DNA from 4 places in the Paenibacillus sp. B2(2019) genome. Region 1 is predicted to be linked to each of the others. Evidence: predicted binding sites of a transcription regulator. Region 1 holds the regulator's gene; each other region holds the start of a gene.
What was found. The regulator LexA, encoded in region 1, represses DNA repair genes until DNA is damaged. The targets are predictions, from matches to a motif close to CGAACATATGTTCG.

Region 1 (5,917 bases):
GAACCTACAGTATCAAAATCAGAACCAGCAGTGGCAAAGGTAGATGATACTGCAGCAACAGAGAAACCGGTCGAAACGGAAAAGCCTACCAGCAAGCCTACAGAAGAGCCAAAGGAAACGATGATAAATGAAGTTGGACAAACCATCACAACTAAGAATTTTAAGCTTACAGTTGAGTCTCTGGAAAAGCCTAAGGGAAATGATTATGTACAACCATCAGAGGGTAATGAGTTTGTAGAAATCGGAATTATACTTGAGAATATTTCCAGTAAAGATTATATGGTAAGCTCTATGCTAATGTTCAATGCATACCAAGACAGCTTCTCCATAAATGAAGATCTCTTGGCTCATACTTTGGATAGTCAAGTAGGAACAATGGACGGCGCTTTAGCTGCGGGAAAGAAAATTCGTGGCAAACTAGCTTACCAGCTTCCTAAGGATTGGAAAGAACTTGAAATCAATACTGATTTTACGGTTTTAAGTTTTAGTTCAGATGGAGAAATCAAAATCGTTCTTCAAAATAAATAGGATATCTCACATATAAGAGTCTCGCCAATGCTGGCGGGGCTTTTTTTATTGTTAAACCTGATAATCTGCATTTACATAAAGTACCAAACCGATTATATTGAAAGAAAAGCGTAATGGATGAGGGGTGTTATATTTGGCGAAGATTTTTAATGAAAATACTGTTTCATTTAAACAAAAGTTATCTCCGATCCCTGAGTTTGCTTGGCATACGAGTGAGAGGTTAGCTGAGATCGCTAATTCTAAACATCTTGTCTTCGACATAAGATCGCTTGATCCAGATAAGTATTCCTTTCCTTATCATTTTCATAGAAACGCTGAAGAAATATTTGTGATTTTGACGGGAAAAGCGATGTTAAGAACTCCAGAGGGTTTTAGTGAGGTTTCTGAAGGTGATGTGATATTTTTTGAAATGGGACCTGAAGGAGCGCATCAACTTTATAATCATACGGATGCCCCTTGCAAGTATCTTGATCTCCGAACGAACCAGGGCATAGATGTTTGCGAATATCCGGACTCAGGTAAAATCAACATTCTCCCCTATCAAGAAATTTATCAGGCGGATCAACAAGCGGACTATTATAAAGGAGAAAAGCAGGTAAGGGAGAAATGGAACGGAATGGAGGATCACACTTGATTCAAGATCGATGGTTCACAGTCACGAAAATTGATCCAATTACTTATGCAATCAGTGAATATGGACATTGGGAAAAGGTGCACTCTTTTTTGTTGTTAGGGAAAGAACAAGCGGTGTTGATTGATACGGGATTAGGCATCGATAATATAAAAAGAATAACGGATCAGTTAACGGATTTACCTATCACTGTCATCACTACACATGTGCATGCAGACCATATAGGCAGTCATGGACAATTTGAGACGATCTATGTTCATAAAGAGGATGAGGATTGGCTAATTAATGGAATACGAGGTTTGACCCTTGCCCAGATCAGAAAAGATATGAGCCGAGATATTACTCTTCCTGTTCCTGAGACGTTTGATCCTAATACGTATACACCTTATCAAGGGAAACCAACAGCTCTATTGCGAGAGGGAGATGTGCTTGATTTAGGCGGGCGTAGATTAGAAATTTACCACACACCGGGTCATTCGCCAGGTCATATTAGCATCTTTGATCATGCCAACGGGTATCTGTTTACAGGGGATTTGTTGTATGATGTTACGCCAATTTATGCTTTTTATCCCTCTACTAGTCCGGCAGATTTAGTGGCTTCTTTAGAAAAGATTGCGCAAATTCCAAATGTATCTCAAGTATTCGGCTCTCATAATACGTTGGGTCTAGATCCAGCTATTTTGCAAGTGGTTATGAAGGCAGTTCGTGAATTACGTGAACGGGATCTTGTTGCTCATGGTACGGGCATTCATCAATTTAACGGATTTAGTGTGCAATTTTAAAATGAATGTTGGATGCAGCGAAAACGGCCCTCTCAAAAGGACCGTTTTTTTGTCTTTCCTTAAGGTTTTCAAAATTTCTAATTGGGAAAGGTAAAGTGAAGTAATAATAGGCGGAAGGGGGGCATTCATTCGGATACGATCGACCTGAAGAACGCATGTAATTGTTGGACTTGGGAGTAAGCTTCTTTGTATTGATTATCGGATTGTTGAATGGGCAATAAGCCTGGCAAGAAGGAAATACTATACACAGGTATTTCATTGCTGTTCATATATATTTTAAGCGTAAGTTCCTCAATAACATCAGCCTCTTCGTCACCGCTATTAACCACATTAATATCCGCACTTGAAGCAGTTGATTTGCTGTTTTGTTGTCTTTTAGATACTTTTGAAAGGGTTAGTGCGTTAACAACAATCTCTGATCCCATTATATTGTCGAACGAGTATAGCTTTGCTATTGCCTTTTTGCTTGTTTTCGGATTGCTGGTACCTATTGCTATTTTTTTATAAGGTTCATTAAGGGCGATCAAGTGAGATTGATTGGGCGGAATGAATGTTTTGGTGAATATAATATTAAAAGATGAGGTTGCGTTTAACAGCTTAGAAAGTTCAGAAGAAGTAGATAGTTTTTTTAATTCTATAATAACGGCACTTAGAATTAAGACTCCTCCTACAATGGCAAACATATACATCAAGAAAATCAGCATGTAATCACACCTCCAATGATCTCAGTAGAGCAAGATTTATTGCTTATTGAAAGATATGCCTGAATTCTCTCTACTAGTATCTGTTAAGAGCGAAAATCGTGGGAATTTAGGAAACGACTACTGATTAGAAAAAGAGAAAGCACCCAGAGATCTGCCGATTTTGCAAGCTGAGTGCAAAATTGGGGCAACTGCTGGAGTGCTTTGTTGAGAGCATTTAAAATAAATATGTCAAAATCATAAGAAATTGAAGGCTGTGATTTGATCAGTATAAACAATTAGCTGTTTGTATTCGATCGGAGATTCATAGTGAGTATAGGGTCTTACAGAAACATCATTAAGGACTACAAAGTTATAGCTGAAATTTTTATCGGGATGTTCCGCACCTAAATAAGATATGTATTCATCTACAATGACATCATCCATTAGAGATTTTAAGTCAAAAACATCCTCTTTATTGGAGGTGGAAGGGGAGATGGTCCCTTGAATACTGCCGAATGAGGTGAGTAAATTTACTTTTTTTCCACTCGCTTGATCGTTATTTAACAATAAGCCAGAGAGTTTAACAAGTGCATCGACTTTAAAATCGACGAGGGTTCTAATTTTTGAGTTGTTCAAAACGAGACACTTCCTTTCAATTTGAAATCCTGTTAACATTATTCGACATATAACCACATAATTCCTATTAGGTCATCAAAAATACATAAATACAAACACGCCCCCTCCAGTGAACCATGAGTGAGGCGTGTTTATCTATAGAGATAGATTTAATTCCTGATCGTTACTCGTGTTCCAATCGGTACAATCGCAGCTAGTGCTAACACATCTTCATTGTACATACGAATACAACCGTGGGATACTTCGTGCCCTATGGATGAGGGATCATTATTTCCATGTATCCCATAGTGAGGCTTAGATAGCCCCATCCAAAAGACCCCAAATGGACCACCTGGATCGGGTTGTTTGTTGATGATTGTGAATTCACCGAGTGGTGATTGAGTTAACATTTTACCGATTCCGACTGGGAAGCCCCTGATCACAATGTCGTTATCAAGAAGATAAAGCATACGCTGCGTCAGATCAACTATAATCCGGTAATTTGGCATTGTGCAACACTCCTTTCTAATTAAGATATGAGCAGGATGCCTAAACGGTTATTCATTAAAAATGGTCATTTTAGCTTATGGGAACAAATGTTCTATGATTGATAAATAGGGTTTGATAACAGTTAAAAAGCTGTTCTGCATTTGCAGAACAGCTTTTTAAAAAATAAAAGAAAGTTTTATTTTTACGATATACCCTATCCTTATACTTCTCGTAGAAACGGATACCGTCCTTTAAAGGGCGGTATCCGTTTTCGCATGGTAGGAGTGCATACTTAGTGGATATCTCGAAATAATCCGATAACTCTGCCGAGAATGGTTACGCGATTAAGGCGAAGAGGCTCGTACGCCGGATTCTCCGGCTGAAGACGTATATGATCACGTTCTTTATAAAAAGTCTTAACGGTTGCTTCATCTTCTTCGGTCATAGCTACAACGATATCTCCGTTATCAGCCGTTTGTTGTTGACGAACAATAACATAGTCGCCATTCATAATCCCAGCTTCGACCATACTGTCACCTTGAACCGATAACATAAATACTTTGTTATCTCCAACATAGTGAGTTGGAAGCGGGAAGTAGTCTTCAATATTCTCAGTAGCAGTGATAGGAACCCCGGCGGTAACCTTACCTACGACAGGAATGCGAGCGACGGTTTGCGCGAAATGATGGACATTCTCGGAATCCTCTTGGCCAAGCAATTCTATCGCACGAGGCTTCGTTGGATCTCGACGGATAAGTCCCTTCTTCTCTAGCCGATCCAAATGACCGTGAACTGTGGAGCTGGAAGCAAGACCAACAGCTTCTCCAATCTCCCGGACGGAAGGAGGATAACCCTTGCTGCGGACTTCGCTACGTATAAATTCCAGGATCGCCAGCTGGCGACTTGAAATCTTTGACATTGGAATCAACCCCATATAGTAATGTTTGGGAAAATTATAACATAGAACTACCGTTCGCACAAACATAAGTTCTAACTATTATAAATATTAATTCGAAAGAGTTAATAAATGGTAGTCTTGTATTGATTGCGTTTCCTTCATCTAAACGATAAGAGTGATTCTTTATATGAAGAATATGGTAAATAGTAACCTCTGAAAAAAAGAGAACAATTGTTCTAAAATAGTATTGAACAAAACACATGTTCGTGTTATTATAATTTCAAAAGTAAGAACAAGTGTTTGGAGGATGATATTCATGTTAAAATACAGTACATACCGTAGCATCTACGATAAAGCCCCAGTGGTTGAATCTTTAGGACATAATCCTATTACCCGTTATTCAGCTCAGATTAAAGAGATTACAGAGTTTTTGCTTGAAGGCTTGATGCGTTTGTTCCGTAGAGATTTTGTTATTAAACTGACATTGATCATCGTGCTCGTACTATCAGGACTTACAGTAGTAGGTAATGTATTTGCAGGATCTACTACTTTAATGAAGGATGAGAAGCGCGTAGTGGTTGAACGTGGAGATACACTTTGGAGTATTGCTCTTGAGAATAAACCTTCTGATATGAAAACGGCTGTATATATAGAAGGAATTAAAAAATCCAATGGCATTAAAGGTAGTCAGATTAATGCTGGAGATATTCTCACTTTACCTATATATTAATATTCTAAGAACATAATAAGAGGACATGAAGAGCTTGCAGGGAGTAAACCTTGACAAGCTCTTTTTCTCATGGCAGAGTTAGAATTAATTTATAAGGGGAGGGAAAGTTTTGAATATTGATGAGTTGGTCGCGCGTATTAACGAATTGGCACGCAAACAGAAGAGCGTAGGCCTTAATCAAGAGGAAACGGCGGAACGCGCCAAGCTTCGTGAAATTTATTTGGGGAATATTCGCAATAACTTCCGAGCACAATTGAATACGATTGAATTGGTCGATAATGATGAGCATGAACAAGGTAACAAGGGGCGTAAGCATTAACACCCTGTTCCTTTTCATAGATATTACTGGATGACTAGGGGGAACGCATATGGCCCGTTCTTGGGAAAGAATGGTTCAACGCAACACGCAGCAAATTAATAAGCAAAGAAAGAAACAGGGGAAGGAAACGATTTACGCATCTAAATCTAAATCTCCTGGTAAGAACAGTGAAACCTTTAAAGGCCGTAACATTGCATTTCCAGTAGTGTTATTAGTGCTTGGTACTATGTTTTGGATGGTTG
Region 2 (5,917 bases), on a different contig from region 1:
TTACAGCACAGTTATTTGCTACAAGCGGTGATTTAAAGGTGTTCGGGGAACATCCCTATGAGAATAACCGCGTACTCAATCAGATTTGCTTTATTAAGGAAAGCCAAAAGTATCCGGATACGTACCGTATTATCGATGTTCTAGAGGTATCCGAGTTATTCTTCCCTAACTTTGATCGGGACTACGCCCACTCCTTAATCAAGGACTTTAATCTTCCCTTAAAAAGAAGAATAAAGAAGCTGTCCAGAGGAATGCTCTCGGCGGTGGGCATTGTAGTAGGCCTGGCGAGCCGCGCTCCGCTGACTATTTTTGACGAACCTTATTTAGGTCTCGATGCTGTAGCAAGAAGCCTGTTTTACGATCGACTAATTGAGGATTATTCAGAATATCCGCGAACAGTTGTCTTGTCTACACACTTAATTGACGAGGTAAGCCAGCTATTAGAGCATGTCATTGTTATTGACAACGGTAAGCTGATTATCAATGAGGATGCTGAAGCTCTTCGCGGGCGAGCTGCTAAAGTTATCGGTGCGGCTGCGAAGGTCGAAGATTTAATCACCGGTAAAGAGATCATCTCTCGTGAATCCTTTGGCGGATTACTTTCTGCCACTGTTATTGGCTTAAACTCAACAGATCTATCACGTGCTGAGATGCTTGGTCTGGAGATCTCCCCGATATCTTTACAACAGTTAGTTGTTCATCTTACAAACAGAAAATCCCAAGGGAAGGGAGTTGCAGTGCAATGAACCAAATGACAGGGATATTAAAAATGCACTACAAGGATAAATGGTTTTGGTTGTTTATGCCTTGGATTATATTATTGTCCAGCTTTTTGGTTAATCTTGTCATAGCTTTTTTCCTGCAAGAACCAATGTATACCGGCGGCCTAGTCTCAATCTTTATTTATATGTTTGTCATAGGTATCATCATTTTAGTACAGACTTTCCCCTTTGCCTTGGGCTTAAGCCTACGGAGGACAGATTATTTCTTCGGCACATCCTTGATGGCCGTTATAACAAGTGCCGGCTTCTCACTTCTTCTGTTCCTGCTATCTATTGTGGAAACCAAATTAACATCTGGATGGGGTGTGCAGCTACATTATTTTCACCTACCATACTTGAATGATGGTACTGTCCTAGAGCAGCTGTGGATCTATTTCATGATCTTGTTGCATATGTTTTATTGGGGATTTGTTATATCCAGCATCTTCCGTAGATTTGGTAGAAGCGGCCTATTCATTTTCGCGGCAGTCATGTTTATTCTGTACAGTGTCGCTGGATTGTTAATGACATATTATCAGTGGTGGGTAGATGTATTTAATTGGTTGGCTAGCCATACCGCATTTGAACTTGCCTTGTGGAGTATGCCCTTGACGGTCTTGTATGCACTCTTATCGTTCTGGATGCTTCGGAAGTCTACAGTATAAGACTCTGCCTGGAATATTGTTAATATTTATAGGGGGTATTGTATGGATTATGTGAGGGATTACGCCATGTATGCTTCTATATTCGGTATGTTTAGTTTTAGTTGGTTTGGTTGGGCACAAGAAAACCCCAGATCCAGCTGGCGAAAATATATTGGCATAGCTTCTGGTGTATCCCTTCTCGTCTGCTTGATTGGTGTCTATTTAAGTGTGACGAACTGGGATGCTCCCTCCGTATTAAATGACAAGACCTCTTTTGATAATTATCTAATTTCTGTCTATATTGAATTATTGTTGGCTGGTGCTGGAGCTTCTATATTGATGAAATGTAAGTATAATGATTATGTTGCTCCTTGGATTGCCTTTATAGTAGGGATTCATTTTATTGGCTTAAAAAGTGTGTTTAACGATTTCAGTTTATACCTTTTAGCAGCACTTCTGGTTGCAATCTCTATCGTATCACTGTTCATATCTAAAAAACTTAAGGTCGCAAACAGTGCAATTACAGGCATTGGTGCTGGAACAGTTTTGCTCGCCTTCGCTCTATTAGGGTTAATTCGATATTTATCGATCTAGATACGAGTATGCTAAAGTTACCTTCGATTAATTATATTCACACAAAAAAACTCCCTTGATTTCTCAAGGGAGTTTCTTGTGATGCGGTCGAGAGGACTCGAACCTCCACGATATTGCTACCACACGGACCTGAACCGTGCGCGTCTGCCAATTCCGCCACGACCGCACATCATAATGACTACATACCAAACTTGCGGTCACAAGATAGATCATACCATGCTGAGATTAAAGCGTCAATATATTTTCCAGCTTTTCTTATCGATCATTATTTTATGGATAATTATTGCTTTTAATTCCTAATATAAGGTATAATGAGAACAAAGGTTCGCATAATATAAATGAGGTGATTTATAATGGCGACTACGAAGTTGAAGACATCCATTGTTGATGAAGATGTTACTAAAGAAGAACTGTCCCTTGTCAGAAGCTATTTGCTGCTAACGTTTATTCATAAAGTTTTCGAGCGTGACTGCCGTGTAATCAGCAAAAGTGGTCTATTTAAGACCCCTCAGCTTTATATGGAGCTCTTGTCTGGTGCCACTAAGAAGACCTCACTAATGCTTCAAGAGGTTACGCGTGAATTGAGCTCACATGATCTGAAGATCACAACCGTTCGCCAAGATCAACGAGGAGTCGAGGCCTTGTACTCCTGTAGAGGATATCAAGGTGAGATGAATATATTATGGCCAGGATTCCGTAGAGAGATGATGCTGCGAATGCGTGCGTATCTCGGACTGTCCACAGAGCTCTCCATACTCTCCAGAGAAGAAAGTGACTCCCAGCTAGCTTTAAGTATTTAATCCGTCAGAGGCATATATGTAAGCAGAACAGCTCCCCACCCAATTTGGGTAAGGAGCTGTTTTTGCTGCGGAAACTATATATTATCAGGTTCTTTCCTTGGTTCGCTGAAGGGTTGGAATAAATAATTCCGATCCAGCTTTACTACTCGTCTATTCTGACGACGTATCATCACCTGCGAATCATCCCAAGCCAGAACAATCCCTTTTACATCATTACTTTCTATGCCGTCCCGCACCACACGAATTTTCTCGCCGGAAATTCGGTATGCATCTAATTGTTCATCGCTAATCATCATGAATCCCTCCCTCTGTATAGCTTATCCTATTTTCATCCAGAAAAAAGACCCAAATGAAAAATCATCTGGGTCTCGTATAAGTAATTGACCAATTGCATGTCTACTAAAGCATTCTTATATCAGCGCTTCATTCTTCTCGAACCAGAAATCAAGAACTTTAGCGGACATCACACGTTGCTCCAGATACTCCACTTGGTTTGTTGTGAATTTCTCCCTCCAAGGGAAGGAAAGTTCCTCACATAAACCTTTGATTGTCAGAAGTTCTGACCAAGCTACATAGCGTTTGTACCAAAAAAACTGAGGATGTTCAATCATATAGGGATACAGATCGTCGAATTCCGTGTGTTTGCAATCCAGCGCACGCTCGAAGTGATCCTTGGCCTCGGTTAATTTATCAATAAAAAATTGCTCAGTCACCGGTTCTTTCCCCATTGTGACGCCTCCTCCCTATGTCTGATTTTATTATAAAGGAAAATCTATAGGGTGAAAAGCAGTTGTTTGAAAAATAGGCCTGTTCTTATCTCAAAAACGGGTTATTCCCCAAATTCAATGGTGCCTCCACTAAGAGAAGTAATTCTTACGAGTGACTCCAGTCGGATGCCTTGTTCTTTGATCGTCCGAGCTCCAGCCTGAAAGCTTTTTTCCACTACAACGCCAAGACCTACCAGCTCAGCGCCAGAGCGCTCGATGATCTTAATCAATCCACGTGCTGCATCACCATTAGCAATAATATCATCGATAAAGAGGATTTTATCCTCTGGAGAGATGAATTGGCGAGACAACATAATGTCGGTAACAATACCTTTCGTAAAAGAAGGAACTCTTTCACAAAGTGCGTCCGGATCTGCTAACAGTGTTTTTTTGCGACGTGCAAAAACTAACGGCACCTTTAACTCATATGCGGTGGCAAATGCCACGGCAATGCCCGAGGATTCCACGGTCACAATACGTGTAATTCCGCAGTCCGCAAACCTCCCGGCAAACTCCCGTCCCATTTCCATCGTAAGCTGCGGATCTACCTGATGATTCAACAGTGCATCAAGCTTCAGCACTTCATCCGAAACGACGACACCTTCCTCCAAAATCCGCTGTTTCAACACTTCCATGACTTTGAACCTCCAATACCCTTTATAATCGCAGACGTTCCGTACAAATGAATCACGGAAGTCATGTCCTACTGATCCTCATCATAACCTGTACTATATAGAGTACACAAGGCAATCCTGCATAGCACGCATTATGATTTTTCTTTTGTTCTTAAAACTATTAGGAGGGGAGCCATGAAATCACATGTCCGAACATTACAGATCGCATTCACTTACATTGGCACCATTGTAGGAGCCGGATTCGCCACCGGACAAGAAATATTAAAATTCTTCACTCGTTACGGACACTGGGCAGTCCTGACCATCCTGCTCTCTACTATACTGTTTATATGGCTGGGTACGAAAATGATGGTCATCGCTCGGCGCATAGAAGCAGAGTCTTATGAAGACTTTAACCGACACCTCTTCGGCGACCAAGTCGGAAGCACCATCAGTTTGTTCACGATGGTCATCTTAATCGGTGTCAACAGTATTATGCTTGCAGGCGCGGGCGCTATTTTTCAAGAACATCTTGGATTTCATTATCAAACAGGGCTAATACTCACGCTGGTGGGTTCTTATTTTCTGCTTAAACGGGGAATTTCCGGTATTCTGCAAATGAACAGTCTGATCGTCCCATTAATGCTTACGCTGTCACTCATCATTATTTTTAATACCTTTCAAATTCCAGGAGCTCAGCGGTTCTTATTCCTAGAAACGGATCGGACAATCTTTGGCGCTTGGATGTCGCCGTTGCTCTACACCGCCTTCAATCTAGGTATGGCTCAAGCCGTATTAGTTCCCATGGCTCGACATACGGATGAAGAAAAATCTCTTGTCTGGGGCGGTATTATTGGTGGTGCCGGAATCGGCTTTATGTTGATCGCCGCACATTTCGCGATGAGCTCCCAGATGCCTGATATTCTCCAATTTGAAATCCCTATGGGCAACATCGCCATCCGGTTGGGTACTGTAGTACAAACTATATATTTGTTGCTGATCTTTTTGGAGATCTTTAGCACTTTTGTCGCCGACATTTATGGTGTCACCATGCAGCTTAAACAACGAATTCCAGTTAAACCCGCATTGATTACGCCGATTCTGATGTTGGTCTGTTATTTACTGAGCCAATTTGGCTTTAGCTCTCTACTCTCCGTGTTCTACCCGATCTTCGGAGCTTTGTCGATGGTCTGGGCTGTCATGCTACTACGTACGCCATGGTCTACTCCACCACGTAGCGATTCTTCATCGGGTTCGAGTGGAAAAGGGAACAGCCTTGTATCCATAAAACCAGTTACACGGAAATAACTGCTGCTGTTGGAATGATTCGTGCTGCCGCTTCCGCCACATGCTTGTGACAGGTCATCATCACAATCTGGCGGGAGACCGACAGTTCACCAAGCAGTGAAAGCGCAGCATGAAGACGAGCCTCGTCAAAATTGACGAATAGATCATCGAATAGTAGTGGTAACGATACTTGCCGAGACATCGTCTCTGCAAGTGCCAAGCGGATGGAAAGGTACAACTGTTCTGCCGTCCCACGGCTGAGCAGACCGCTGTCCAGCAGTCCAGCATATTTGTGTTCCGCTTTTAGTTCTTTATGACCTAGAGTCATAACTACTCTTTTGTATTCCCCTTCGGTCAGCTTGGAGAAATAGTCAGATGCAAGCAAAAGTACCTGCGGTTGCTTCTCCTGTTCATAAATACGGCGGGTTCTTCCGATTAATTCAGCAGTTA
Region 3 (5,917 bases), on a different contig from region 1:
GATATGCAGGAATTAACCAATGCGATCCACCAAACAGAGAAAGAAATTGACAACCGCTTTGACTTTAAGAACAGCAAGAGTAGTCTGAAGCTGGAGAAAGACGCACTTATTATCGCCTCTGAGGACGAATATAAGTTAAACGCTGTTATTGATATTTTACAATCGAAGATGGTGAAGAGAGGTATCACGCTGAAAAACTTGGATTTCGGCAAAGTGGAGCCCGCTTCTCTGGGTAGTGTTCGTCAGCGTTTAGGTCTTAAGCAAGGGATTGATCAGGAGAACGCAAAAAAAATTAACATCCTGATTCGTGATTCGAAATTAAAGGTGAAAAGCCAGATTCAAGGAGATCAGATCCGCGTAACTGGTAAGAGTCGCGATGATTTACAACAAATTATCCAGATTTTGCGTAAAGCTGATTTGCCGCTGGACCTGCAGTTCAACAACTTAAAATAGCATTTTGTACCCCGCAGTGCTTATCAGCGCCATTATGCGGGGTGCTTTGTATTTTTTTTGACACCTATTTATAGCTATAATATACTTGCTTAAGTAGAAATAGATGAGCCTGACTCAGGCAATTTGTATGAACGATTTAGGGGAGGAACTTCAGTGAATTTGCCCAACCGCATCACGCTAGCACGTATTTGCCTGATCCCGATTATGATGTTTTTCTTACTGGTGGATTTCAGTTTTTATCCAGAACCGATACATTGGGGCTCTTTTCAGCTATCTGTTAATCATTTGGTGGCAGCTGTAATCTTTTTGCTTGCAGCGAGCACAGATGGAATAGATGGCTACATAGCAAGGAAATATAATATGGTCACCAATCTCGGTAAGCTCCTTGATCCGTTAGCGGACAAGCTGTTAGTTTCTGCAGTTCTGATTTCACTTGTGGAATTGGGCAGATGTGATTCATGGATCGCAATTGTTATCATTAGTCGTGAGTTCGCAGTAACCGGGCTTCGCCAGATAGCATTGTTAGAGGGAAAAGTGGTTGCCGCCAGCAAATGGGGTAAGATAAAGACGGTTGTACAAATTGTAGCGATCTCACTGCTGTTGTTAAATAATTTCCCATTTCAATTCGTCAGCATTCCTGTAGATGATATTGCCATCTGGGCTGCAGCCTTGATCACTATTTACTCTGGAATTGATTATTTTGTGAAGAATAAGGATCTATTACAGCTGCATAATGCTTAAGCATTTTAGGCAGCTACATATAGGAGAGGTAATAGGTAAAGCACCTATTACCTTTTTTAAACCCTAAAAGCAGTGTATCTACATTATAACGAGGAGGCGAAAGCCAGGTATGAAAGCGGAGATTATTGCAGTAGGCACGGAGCTTTTGCTCGGTCAAATCGTAAATAGTAATGCCCAGTTTTTGTCTATTGAGCTAGCTGCTATTGGGATTGATGTATATTTTCAAACCGTAGTTGGGGATAACAGCAGTCGCTTGCAGCAAGCCATTGAGATCGCTCAAAGCAGAGCGGATGTTATCATATTTACCGGTGGTATTGGTCCTACAGAAGATGATCTAACGAAAGACGCGCTGGCTGCTTCCTTAGGTCGCACACTTCATATAGATCGCTTGGCAATGGATCATGTACAACGTTTCTTTGATGATCGAAAGATTGTAATGACGGAGAATAATCGTAAACAGGCACTTATAATTGAAGGAACTACACCGTTGCCAAATGAGATTGGTCTTGCTGTTGGCATTGCTTTTGAGCATGAAAAGAAATATTATATTGTGCTTCCTGGTCCGCCTCGCGAGATGAAGCCGATGTTCGTAGATAAAGCTGTACCGTGGCTCCAGCAGCACGCTCTAACGACAGAAATGCCACTTTATTCTAAAATGCTTAAATTTGCCGGTATCGGAGAATCACTGCTTGAGGATAAGCTCATTGATCTTATTCACAGCCAGACAGACCCAACCATAGCTCCTTACGCTAAAGAGGGAGAGGTAACCGTTCGTATTTCGACAAAGGCGCCTTCCGAGCATGAAGCTTACAAGAAGCTGGAGATTCTGGAGAAACAGATCAAAGAGATTTTGCCAGAACATTTATATGCAAATATTGACGTGCCACTGGAGCAATTGATTGTGGATTGGATGGCGGATGCAGGTCTGACTTTAAGTGCGGCAGAGAGTTGCACTGGAGGCTTGCTGATGGAGAGTATAACTAACATTCCAGGCAGTGCTTCGATGTTTGCGGGAGGAATCGTCTGTTATTCCAACGACCTGAAGAAAAAACTTCTGAATGTGCCAAGTGCTTATTTGGAGGGGCCAGATGCTCCAGGGGCAGTTAGTCGTGAAGTTGCCGAGGTGTTAGCTGATCAGGTGAGAATGATCGCAGATAGTGATTTCGGTTTATCTGTAACTGGTGTAGCAGGACCAGGCTATTCTGAACGTAAGCCAGTCGGACTTGTATTTATTGGTTTAGCTGAACGCGGGCGTAAGACAGAGGTGTATGAGCTTAATCTTAAAGGTACACGTGAAAATATACGACTGCGTACTGTTAAAGCTCTGTTGTATCGTCTATGGCGCAGACTTGAGGAACGGAAGGTGGAGACACCTCTTGAAGGCTCAGACTTGTAATGGGAGATTAGCCCAGTTATAATTGAGACATACGGAAGAACCGTGGCACTGAGATTTCTTTGCTGCGGTTTTTTGTATATCTGCGGAGATTTTGATCGCTGTTTTGATTTTGATCATAAGTCGTTGATGTCCGGTGAAGTAGAGAAATCAGTTAACTTCTATGTCCGGAGGGAGGCTTACAATAAAAGGGATAATTAACGCTTGAGACAAAAAAAACGAATGTATGTTCGAAAAAAAGCTTGGCAAGACCTCAAAAACACGTTATTATATTATTATAAACAGTGAAGGAAGTGGTCTGATTGTCAGATCGTCGTGCAGCGCTTGATATGGCGCTTCGTCAAATAGAAAAACAATTTGGTAAAGGTTCGATCATGAAACTGGGAGAATCCACTCATATGCAAGTGGAAGTTGTACCTAGCGGATCTTTGGCACTTGATATTGCGTTAGGTATAGGCGGACTTCCAAAGGGTCGTATTATTGAAGTATACGGACCTGAATCCTCCGGTAAAACGACTGTTGCTCTTCATGCTATTGCAGAAGTGCAAAAACAAGGAGGACAAGCTGCATTTATCGATGCTGAGCATGCGCTCGATCCGAAGTATGCACGTAACTTGGGCGTAAACATTGATGAATTGTTGCTATCTCAGCCAGATACGGGTGAACAGGCACTTGAGATTGCTGAAGCACTTGTCCGTAGTGGTGCAGTAGACATTATTGTCGTTGACTCCGTAGCTGCGTTGGTTCCTAAAGCGGAAATCGAAGGCGATATGGGTGATTCTCACGTCGGCCTACAGGCTCGTTTGATGTCTCAAGCGCTTCGGAAGCTATCTGGTGCCATTAGTAAATCGAATACAATTGCTATCTTTATTAACCAGCTTCGTGAGAAAATTGGTGTTATGTTCGGTAACCCTGAGACAACCCCGGGTGGTCGGGCGTTGAAATTCTACTCTTCCGTACGGTTGGATGTTCGTCGTGTCGAAAGTATTAAGATGGGTAACGACGTTGTAGGTAACCGCACCAAGATCAAGATTGTGAAGAATAAGGTAGCACCTCCATTTAAACAAGCTGATGTTGATATCATGTATGGTGAAGGGATTTCCAGAGAAGGAAGTCTTGTAGACATCGGTACTGAAATGGACATCGTGAATAAGAGTGGTGCATGGTATTCCTATGAGGGTGAGCGTCTCGGCCAAGGACGTGAGAATGCCAAACAGTTCTTGAAAGAACATCAAGATATTGCACTCATCATTGAGAACAAGATCCGTGAAGCAAGTAACCTGTCCACTATTGTTGCTGCACCAAATGAAGCGGAAATCATTGCAGAGCAAGAGGAAGAAGAAAAGCTACTTCTCGAAATCGAACAATAGAATTTACTAAGGAATAGGACGCCCTGTGATTCATTGTTGCAGGGTGTCTTTTCTTAACAGTGTAAGAACATATATATTTGGGGTCCCCCCAAAGTACCTGAGTACGCACCGAAGTTAAGCCGCACTTTGTGGGGATATTTTATTGCTATGAGGTGACAAGCGACTATGGTAATACAGCTGGATATGGATTTTGAATCGGATGAGCAGGACGTACAGGTCCTATCTGATTTTCCTGATGGAGAACTTTTAGAAATTACTAAGGTAGAACGTCAGAAGAAGTCGGACCACCGCTACATCATACATTTCGGAGCCTATAACATGACTGTACACGAAGACGTCATGATTAAATATCGGATGATTACTGGAAATTCTTTTATGAAAGCCGATTTGGAGGAAATTGTTGTTGCTGATGAGCGACAACGAGCTTATGTAGAAGGACTTCGTTATCTAGAACGTAAGCCACGTACCGCTATGGAAATGACTCGCCGTTTACGGCAGAAGGAAATAGGGGAGACTATTATTGCGGAAGTGGTGCAACGGCTACAGCAGGAAAGATTTCTTGATGACCCCTTGTATGCAAAGCAATGGGCGGAGCAACGCATTACGAACCAGCGAAAAGGGAAAATGTGGATTCGCCAAGAGCTACGTGAGAAAGGAATCGACAAAACCTTGATCTCGGAAGCACTGGAGAATGTCAGTCCTGAACAAGAACTAGAGAGTGCACTTCAGATTGGTCGTAAGAAATGGAATCTTATTCGTGGTGAAGCCGCAGATAAGCGTAGAAAGACTGGAGCCTTCTTAATGCGGCGTGGATTCTCGGGTGATATGGTGCGACAAGTGATCAATACTTTACTTGAGGAAGACAATTATGAGGGTGAAGATGAGGAATTTTACTAGACTCACTGATTCTCTTGACATTAATGCGTATATCGACTCTCTTGACAATGTCTTTTTATAAATAATAAAATATAACATGAATCGGCATAAAGTAAGAATCCTTTTTCCTTCCCAAAAAGGTGACTTTTTAAAACGGTTCGCGTACAACTCATATGAAATGTAATCGCCGGATAAGGCGGGCAGTGTGCATGTGCAGCATGTGCAGTATGGCAATCGGTTGTTTACCGGTTTTTTGTATGGTGATGAACGGATAGTTTAACAACTGCACAATTCCCAGGGGTATACCTTGGAGAGGAACCAACGAGGAGGTGAACAGATGCTGGAATCATGGATCTGGGTCATTATCGTTCTCGTTGTAGCTGCAATATTCTTTGGGTTCGGTTATTTTATTCGTAAATCCCTTGCAGAAGCTAAAATTCAAAGCGCAGAAAGAGAAGCTGTTGTCATCGTAGAAAATGCGAAGAAGGACGCTGAAGCGCTGAAGAAAGAAACGGTATTGGAAGCTAAGGACGAAGTCCATAGAATCCGTACTGAAGCTGAGAAAGAAACTCGTGAACGTCGGAATGAAATCCAACGGCAAGAGAGACGTTTGCTGCAAAAGGAAGAATCTCTGGATAAAAAAATGGAATCGCTTGAAAGAAAAGAAGAACAAGTAGCTAACAAAGAGAAACGAATTGATGAAACCCAACAACAAATTGATGTTATTTACAAAAACCAAGTCACTGAATTGGAACGAATCTCCAATTTAAGCATCGAAGATGCAAGAAGTATTATTCTTAGCAATGTTGAGCAAGAAGTTCGCCATGAAACGGCTCAAATGATCAAAGAGATTGAACAGCAGGCGAAAGAGGAAGCGGATAAGAAATCCCGCGAAATCATCACACTCGCTATCCAACGCTGTGCAGCTGATCACGTAGCGGAGACAACAGTTTCAGTTGTTACCCTGCCGAACGAAGAGATGAAGGGGCGGATTATCGGTCGTGAAGGCCGTAATATTCGTGCACTCGAAACTCTTACAGGTATCGACCTCATTATTGATGATACGCCGGAAGCAGTTATTTTG
Region 4 (5,917 bases), on a different contig from region 1:
GATCACTTTTCCACGACCCAGATCCCATAGACTATCATAGTGACTCCCCTTAAAATCCCCATCATAGATATCTAGTGCCAGCACATCTACTTTGTCACCGCTTGGGTAGTATTCGGCAGGGTCATCACTCCACTGATTTTTGGCGTTTGGGCTCCAGACCCACAATAAATTATGCAGCTTATGATAGCTTGTAAAACGGTCAAACATAAGGTTCCACAGTCCCACGTAGTTGATCTTCTTCCCCCACCAGAACCATCCGCCATTCATTTCATGATACGGCCGCCAGAGCACAGGAACACCTGCATCATTTAGTTTTTTTAAAGAAAGGGCTATCTTATCCAGATCAGCGATCAGTGCGTTGTACTGAGAGGTACCCGGGGTTATATATTTGTCAAAATCAGCGTTGCTTATGCTCGTAGATACGTTATCCCAAGCTGGCGCAGTCCCTGGCAACTGAGCGTGATAGCTAATCGTTACGATTCCACCGGCTTTATACCAGCGAATAGCGCTGCTAACGACCCAATCCCGCTGATTGTCTATTAGTGCCGCCGTCTGATTATTGATTGCCCCCAGCTCATAGCCGTGAAGGGCGGCGTATTGCCCGCTAGTATTTTTCAGCTTCCCATTGAACTCATCCGCGCTCTCCAAATAATCATGTTGTCCACTAATCCATCCTTTTCCTTGCAGAAAATAAAGGGTATTCAACAATTTCTGAGCAGAAGGTACCGTTTCCGAATCCGCCGGAGCCATTTGCAATTTACGATATGCTATTTGCCACTGAACATCGCTCACAAACCTCGATGCCGAATCAACCATATTTCGAAGATTGCGCTGTTCCATCCACTCTCACATCCTTTTAACTTTTTTAAGTTATAGTATGGGGATACTAGTGACATGAACTCAGCGAATGGACATGAAGTTGTAATTTAATTTAGGACAGTGTAAGGAACTGCTGAATAAATTCACGGCTCAATAAAAAAAGGAGCCCGGCGGCTCCTGACTATATCTCCAATTTACCTCGTATATCTCAGCGGTAGTAATTCAGAAATATCATATTTAGCTAACCGGCCGTCCTCGGATACAATAACTTTGCAATCCTTCCCGTAATCAGCAATTAACTCACGGCACATCCCGCAGGGAGAAACTACTTTAATTTCTCTTTCCTCGCTGTCCGGATCAGAATGCCTTACCGCAACAATCGTATCAAATTCCTTGTAGCCTTCGGATATCGCTTTTCCAATCACCATCGCTTCTGCACAGACTGTAATTCGTCCCATGCTAGCTTCTACATGTACCGCTGTAAAGATTTCCCCCGTCTTAGTACGGAGCGCCGCCCCTACATGGTGTCTCTCCCATTCATAACGTCTAGTAATAATATCTTCAGCAGAGGCAATAAGTGTCTGATCTTCAATCGTAATCAAATACTCCATTTCCAATTCCGTCCTCCTCTTATTTTTCCTAAGTATATTAAATCGCACTGCATTATGATATAAGATATACTATTTTAAGTTCCAAAAAAGGAGGAGCAGATTTGAAAATACAGAAATTACTCACCAGTCTCATCATTGTTGTGTTACTTGCTTTTGGCGGTTACTGGTATGAACAGAACGGAGATCCGGCAGCCCCCTCGTCCACATCCGATTCAGAAGTTGTTCAGCTGATCTTCCCATCAGATCGTTATCCTGAGACCGCTAAGCACATTCAGGACGCGATTGCCAAAGGGGAGTCCGCGACGTGCACGATTAACCGTGAGCAGGCTGAAGACAACCGCAAAGAATCCTTAAAAGGGATCCCCACCAAAAAAGGCTACGACCGCGATGAATGGCCCATGGCCATGTGTAATGAAGGCGGCAAAGGGGCCGACATTGAATACATAACCCCAAAAGATAACCGCGGTGCAGGAAGCTGGGTTGGCAATCAGTTAGAAGATTATGCGGATGGAACCCGCGTAGAATTTATGTTCAAATAATAAGCTAACGTGAACAGTGCTTCAAAAGAATAGCCCCATCCGGTATACCGGATGGGGCTACAATGTGCATCAGCTAGCTTAGAATAAGCAAGCTTTAGTGATGATAACCAGCAAGATGAAGAGTACCAGAATAGCTCCTGTTGAAGTAAAAGGACTACACACCGGACCTACATTTACTGGGCTTACTACAGGACCTACGTTACAACCACAATGTTCCATTCCCATAATTAATTCCTCCTAATGATTAATGACTACAGCACAAGATATGTAAAAAGGAGATAAGCCGTTTGGGCGAACTGGCAAACAAATGCTATTCACCTAATGAATTAGGTAGGCACTGTCGATAAACAGGATATACACAAAGGAGGTGCAATATGGATATAGCCGCATTATCAATGGCAATGAGTCAAGCATCCCTGGCTCAAAATGTGGGGATACAGGTCATGAGTATTGCCAAAAATCAGGCTGAAACCCAGAGTCAAATGATGGTGGAAATGCTGGGCAAAAGCGTTGCTCCCAATTTAGGAAAAACACTTGATATTAGTGTTTAATTGCTTTATGCTAAGGACACACGAGAACACTCGTTCTTATGTGTCCTTATGTTTTTTACTTTACATAGCCTTCGGGCTTTTCTTTTGCTCATTTATGCGAACATACGATCCTATAACTGATTCTGAATGAGGTGAATGATATGAATAACATGAAATCCTATTATCAAATGACTGCGCTGGAGAAGTGGACAGAAGATTTATACAAGCGTCTGAACCTTACTCAGCCTTCGCAAATTTCGATTGCTTATATTGCAGAACGGCTTAATATTTGGGTTCATTATTTGGATGTAAGAAGCAAGAGCATCGAAGCATCAGCGGGGATGTACACCATGTTTATTGACAACCGGCTTCCAGCCAGTCTGCAGCGGCTAGAGTTTCTCCATGAGCTCTGTCATCTGCTCCGCCATGGTACTGATCAAATATTGATGCCAGAACATTTTACGCGGGCACAGGAGGATGAATCTGAGCGATTTATTCTTTATGCAGCTATGCCCTACTCCATGATCTCCCGCATGACATTGCCTGAGCAACGGGAAGATGCAATCAGCTATCTTGCAGCAGAATTTCAAGTGCCAAACGAGCTGGCTTTACAGCGGATTGATCAAATTCAAAGACGTGTTTTTCAGGGGCAATTATTGGCCGTGATGGGAAGAAACGAAGAACGATTAACACATATTCAATAATGACTGCGGTGATAATAAGGGTAGTCGCAATGAAGGACCATTAATTATGGTGGAATTTCTCGCAAGGGGGATCGATATGGAAGCCATTAAAGTAATTGAATTATTGATGACTCATCCAGATTATAACGTAGATGCAGTACACCCCGAAATTCCGGATTTTGTTGGGATCGAGTCGATTGAAGTGGATCATGAAACGGGGACCTTCTCCATTTTATTGCAAGAACCCAAAGACGACTGAAGATGATTTGTGTAAGTTCATAATAAAAAGGCAGCAAGTATAGTATACCCAGGCAATTCTTTACCTACGCGGGTTTAACTATCGGCGGGAAATTTGCTGCCTTATTTGTAATAGTAAAGCTCTCAATTATGCGGATACAAACTGAATCACACCAATAAGAGTTAGAATGAGGAATATGCCCACGAACCCCCAAATAATAAACCATAAGATTCTCAGACCTGGTAGCTTCGGATTAGTATGATTCTCTAATACCTTAATTCGCCGCTCCAGCTCCTGTATTTTTTCTTCTTGTTGCATCATTTTCTTCCTCCCTTCTAATGTGTAAATTACAAGATACAATAGATATGACATACCAGTCACAATATATTACCTTATAATATATACATTTTAGCTAAATGGAGGGAATTAATGAAGAAAAGAACAAAAATAATTCTTATTACCTTCGTTATTGTATATGGAGTCGCTTCTTTAGCGCTTCAGGCCTTCCGAAATCATATGGATAATGAAGTGATTCATTATTTGGTAGCTACGAGAGATTATAAGAATGAAGATCTTTATAAAGTACACACCCAGATTAGTAAGGCTCCCGTCGTAAGTACAACGGTGATTTTTGCAGATGAACCTAACGCAAGATACTCTTATCGAAAAGAGAAGGATCGGATTTATCAATATAGCATGGCTCTTGTAAAAAGGTTTGATCCAAACTATACATATAAACATAGTGAGGAGACCCTCCCGTAAAGGGGAACTTCTATTATAAAGGTGCGATTGTCTCAACAGTCATGATATGGCTGCTGGGGCAATCGCACCTTTTTTAGATTCTAACCCTTGATCTAGACGCTAACAAATTTTCTCAGGAACATAATGTGACCAAATGCCGTCCTAAATGGTGTTATAGGTAAAGGGGGCATAGAATCATGCAACGATCCATGACCCGGCCGGGAAATCATGTGATAAAGAGTTACGAAATCTACGCAGATATGCTGTTCCGGATTGCTTTGGTCCATTTAGGCAGCCGCCAAGATGCCGAAGAGGCCACTCAGGATACCTTCATCAAACTGATAGAAAAAGCACCAAAGTTCAAAGACGCTGAACATCAAAAAGCATGGCTGATCCGGGTAATCACCAATCATTGTAAAACATTACTGGGCAGAGGCTGGCGCAAGCGCGAGGTTAAGCTGGAAAATGCTGAGCCGATTGCGGTAGACACCCCCGAGGATTTGGCTCTACTGCAGTTAGTTATGGCGATGCCTATGAAGTATAAAACCGTAATCCATCTTTATTATTACGAGGACTATCCCATCCAGGAAATCAGCAAGATTCTGCAGATTAGTCAGTCTGCCGTGAAGATGAGACTTCAGCGGGGACGGCAACTGTTAAAACTGGAGCTGGAAGGAGTGGAATCACAATGAAAGAAGATCAGTTTCGAACATTATACAAGAAAGCGGTGGATTCTATGAAACCAGGTGAAGAGATGAAAAAAGAATTGATCGACAAACTGGAGCAACAGCAGGAACGGAAACGTCCACGCAAGACGGTTTATATCGCGGCAAGTATCGTCCTCGCCGCCGGGATCGGCTTAGCTGCACCTAATATATGGCAGCAGTTAAATGGCCAGAGTACTCAAGGGCAAATCGCTCAGGTAACTCCAGGTCCAAGCCAACCAGACAATTCTGGCACAAATGCGTCCGGAAGCATTGTTATCCCCAAGCTGGAACTGCCAGATACCAAATCTGGCGTTATGGCAGATATGATCGCTCTAGTCGTATATAAAGATAACATTTATACACAGTCTGCGACTCGAATCAACGCAGCCGATGCTACCGCTCTGCGCGGTGACAAGCTTGGACGTACTACAGGTGGCATCGATGAATGGAGCGGTAAAGACAAATATATTGAGTTAGCTTCTAACATCGGCGAAACGGATATCTATTCCGTAAAGGGATATGATTCCGATTTCCTGATTATGTCCTATTCGGAAATCAACGGCGAGGTATTCGCCGAACTGTATGAGCATACAAACGGGATCACCGTAAACAGTGGCGCAGATCTATTTGGCAAGCTAAATCTGGAAGGTCGAATTACTTCCGCACAATGGGAAAGCTTCGACAGTTGGAACAACGGACAGCAGCAGTACACAACGCTCGCTGACGACGAGGCGCTTAATGGCTTCTTGAAGGCACTCCAAGCAGCCAAACCGCTGGCAGCAGAGTCTCTTACCGCGCAAGGCATCTACGACAGCGAAGACCGCAAGGTTCTCTATCTCCAGCTGGAAGACAACGCCCGAGTAGAACTGACGCTGTTTGGTCAAGGGCTTGTACGTTACGGTCAGGCACCGGTATTTTTCGAAGTCGAATCCGAGGCATTCCAGCAACTGTGGGATAGTATGAAACTATAGGAATGCTGGTCGAAAACCGAGAGTACAGCGATTGCGACAACGATTGGGACCACTTTTCGGACGCTATACCCATTAGAG

Region 2: the regulator LexA is predicted to act here: its motif matches at 2,314-2,327, upstream of PAENI_RS01260 (YhjD family protein).
Region 3: the regulator LexA is predicted to act here: its motif matches at 2,807-2,820, upstream of recA (recombinase RecA).
Region 4: the regulator LexA is predicted to act here: its motif matches at 2,618-2,631, upstream of PAENI_RS21425 (ImmA/IrrE family metallo-endopeptidase).

Annotation. Positions count from the first base shown of each region.
Region 1 is NZ_VTZR01000025.1:286,608-292,524, forward strand. It holds gene PAENI_RS26450 (DUF4352 domain-containing protein) at 1-528, shown strand, start outside; gene PAENI_RS26455 (cupin domain-containing protein) at 662-1,162, shown strand; gene PAENI_RS26460 (MBL fold metallo-hydrolase) at 1,135-1,941, shown strand; gene PAENI_RS26465 (hypothetical protein) at 2,067-2,645, opposite strand; gene PAENI_RS26470 (hypothetical protein) at 2,880-3,260, opposite strand; gene PAENI_RS26475 (L,D-transpeptidase) at 3,410-3,748, opposite strand; gene lexA (transcriptional repressor LexA) at 4,021-4,647, opposite strand; gene PAENI_RS26485 (LysM peptidoglycan-binding domain-containing protein) at 4,943-5,356, shown strand; gene PAENI_RS26490 (DUF896 domain-containing protein) at 5,466-5,675, shown strand; gene PAENI_RS26495 (hypothetical protein) at 5,725-5,917, shown strand, end outside.
Region 2 is NZ_VTZR01000002.1:199,952-205,868, reverse strand. It holds gene PAENI_RS01280 (ABC transporter ATP-binding protein) at 1-746, shown strand, start outside; gene PAENI_RS01275 (hypothetical protein) at 743-1,426, shown strand; gene PAENI_RS01270 (hypothetical protein) at 1,469-1,999, shown strand; tRNA gene PAENI_RS01265 (tRNA-Leu) at 2,082-2,165, opposite strand; gene PAENI_RS01260 (YhjD family protein) at 2,353-2,799, shown strand; gene PAENI_RS01255 (hypothetical protein) at 2,874-3,092, opposite strand; gene PAENI_RS01250 (hypothetical protein) at 3,210-3,527, opposite strand; gene PAENI_RS01245 (xanthine phosphoribosyltransferase) at 3,629-4,201, opposite strand; gene PAENI_RS01240 (YkvI family membrane protein) at 4,376-5,488, shown strand; gene PAENI_RS01235 (AAA family ATPase) at 5,475-5,917, opposite strand, start outside.
Region 3 is NZ_VTZR01000019.1:170,101-176,017, reverse strand. It holds gene PAENI_RS17085 (YajQ family cyclic di-GMP-binding protein) at 1-453, shown strand, start outside; gene pgsA (CDP-diacylglycerol--glycerol-3-phosphate 3-phosphatidyltransferase) at 607-1,194, shown strand; gene PAENI_RS17075 (competence/damage-inducible protein A) at 1,304-2,590, shown strand; gene recA (recombinase RecA) at 2,890-3,957, shown strand; gene PAENI_RS17065 (regulatory protein RecX) at 4,123-4,854, shown strand; gene rny (ribonuclease Y) at 5,171-5,917, shown strand, end outside.
Region 4 is NZ_VTZR01000024.1:13,739-19,655, reverse strand. It holds gene PAENI_RS21445 (glycosyl hydrolase) at 1-840, opposite strand, end outside; gene PAENI_RS21440 (cytidine deaminase) at 1,014-1,430, opposite strand; gene PAENI_RS21435 (NucA/NucB deoxyribonuclease domain-containing protein) at 1,538-1,969, shown strand; gene PAENI_RS31940 (hypothetical protein) at 2,048-2,194, opposite strand; gene PAENI_RS21430 (YjfB family protein) at 2,344-2,520, shown strand; gene PAENI_RS21425 (ImmA/IrrE family metallo-endopeptidase) at 2,661-3,203, shown strand; gene PAENI_RS31935 (hypothetical protein) at 3,280-3,441, shown strand; gene PAENI_RS31930 (hypothetical protein) at 3,568-3,741, opposite strand; gene PAENI_RS21420 (DUF3139 domain-containing protein) at 3,850-4,182, shown strand; gene PAENI_RS21415 (RNA polymerase sigma factor) at 4,359-4,853, shown strand; gene PAENI_RS21410 (hypothetical protein) at 4,850-5,839, shown strand.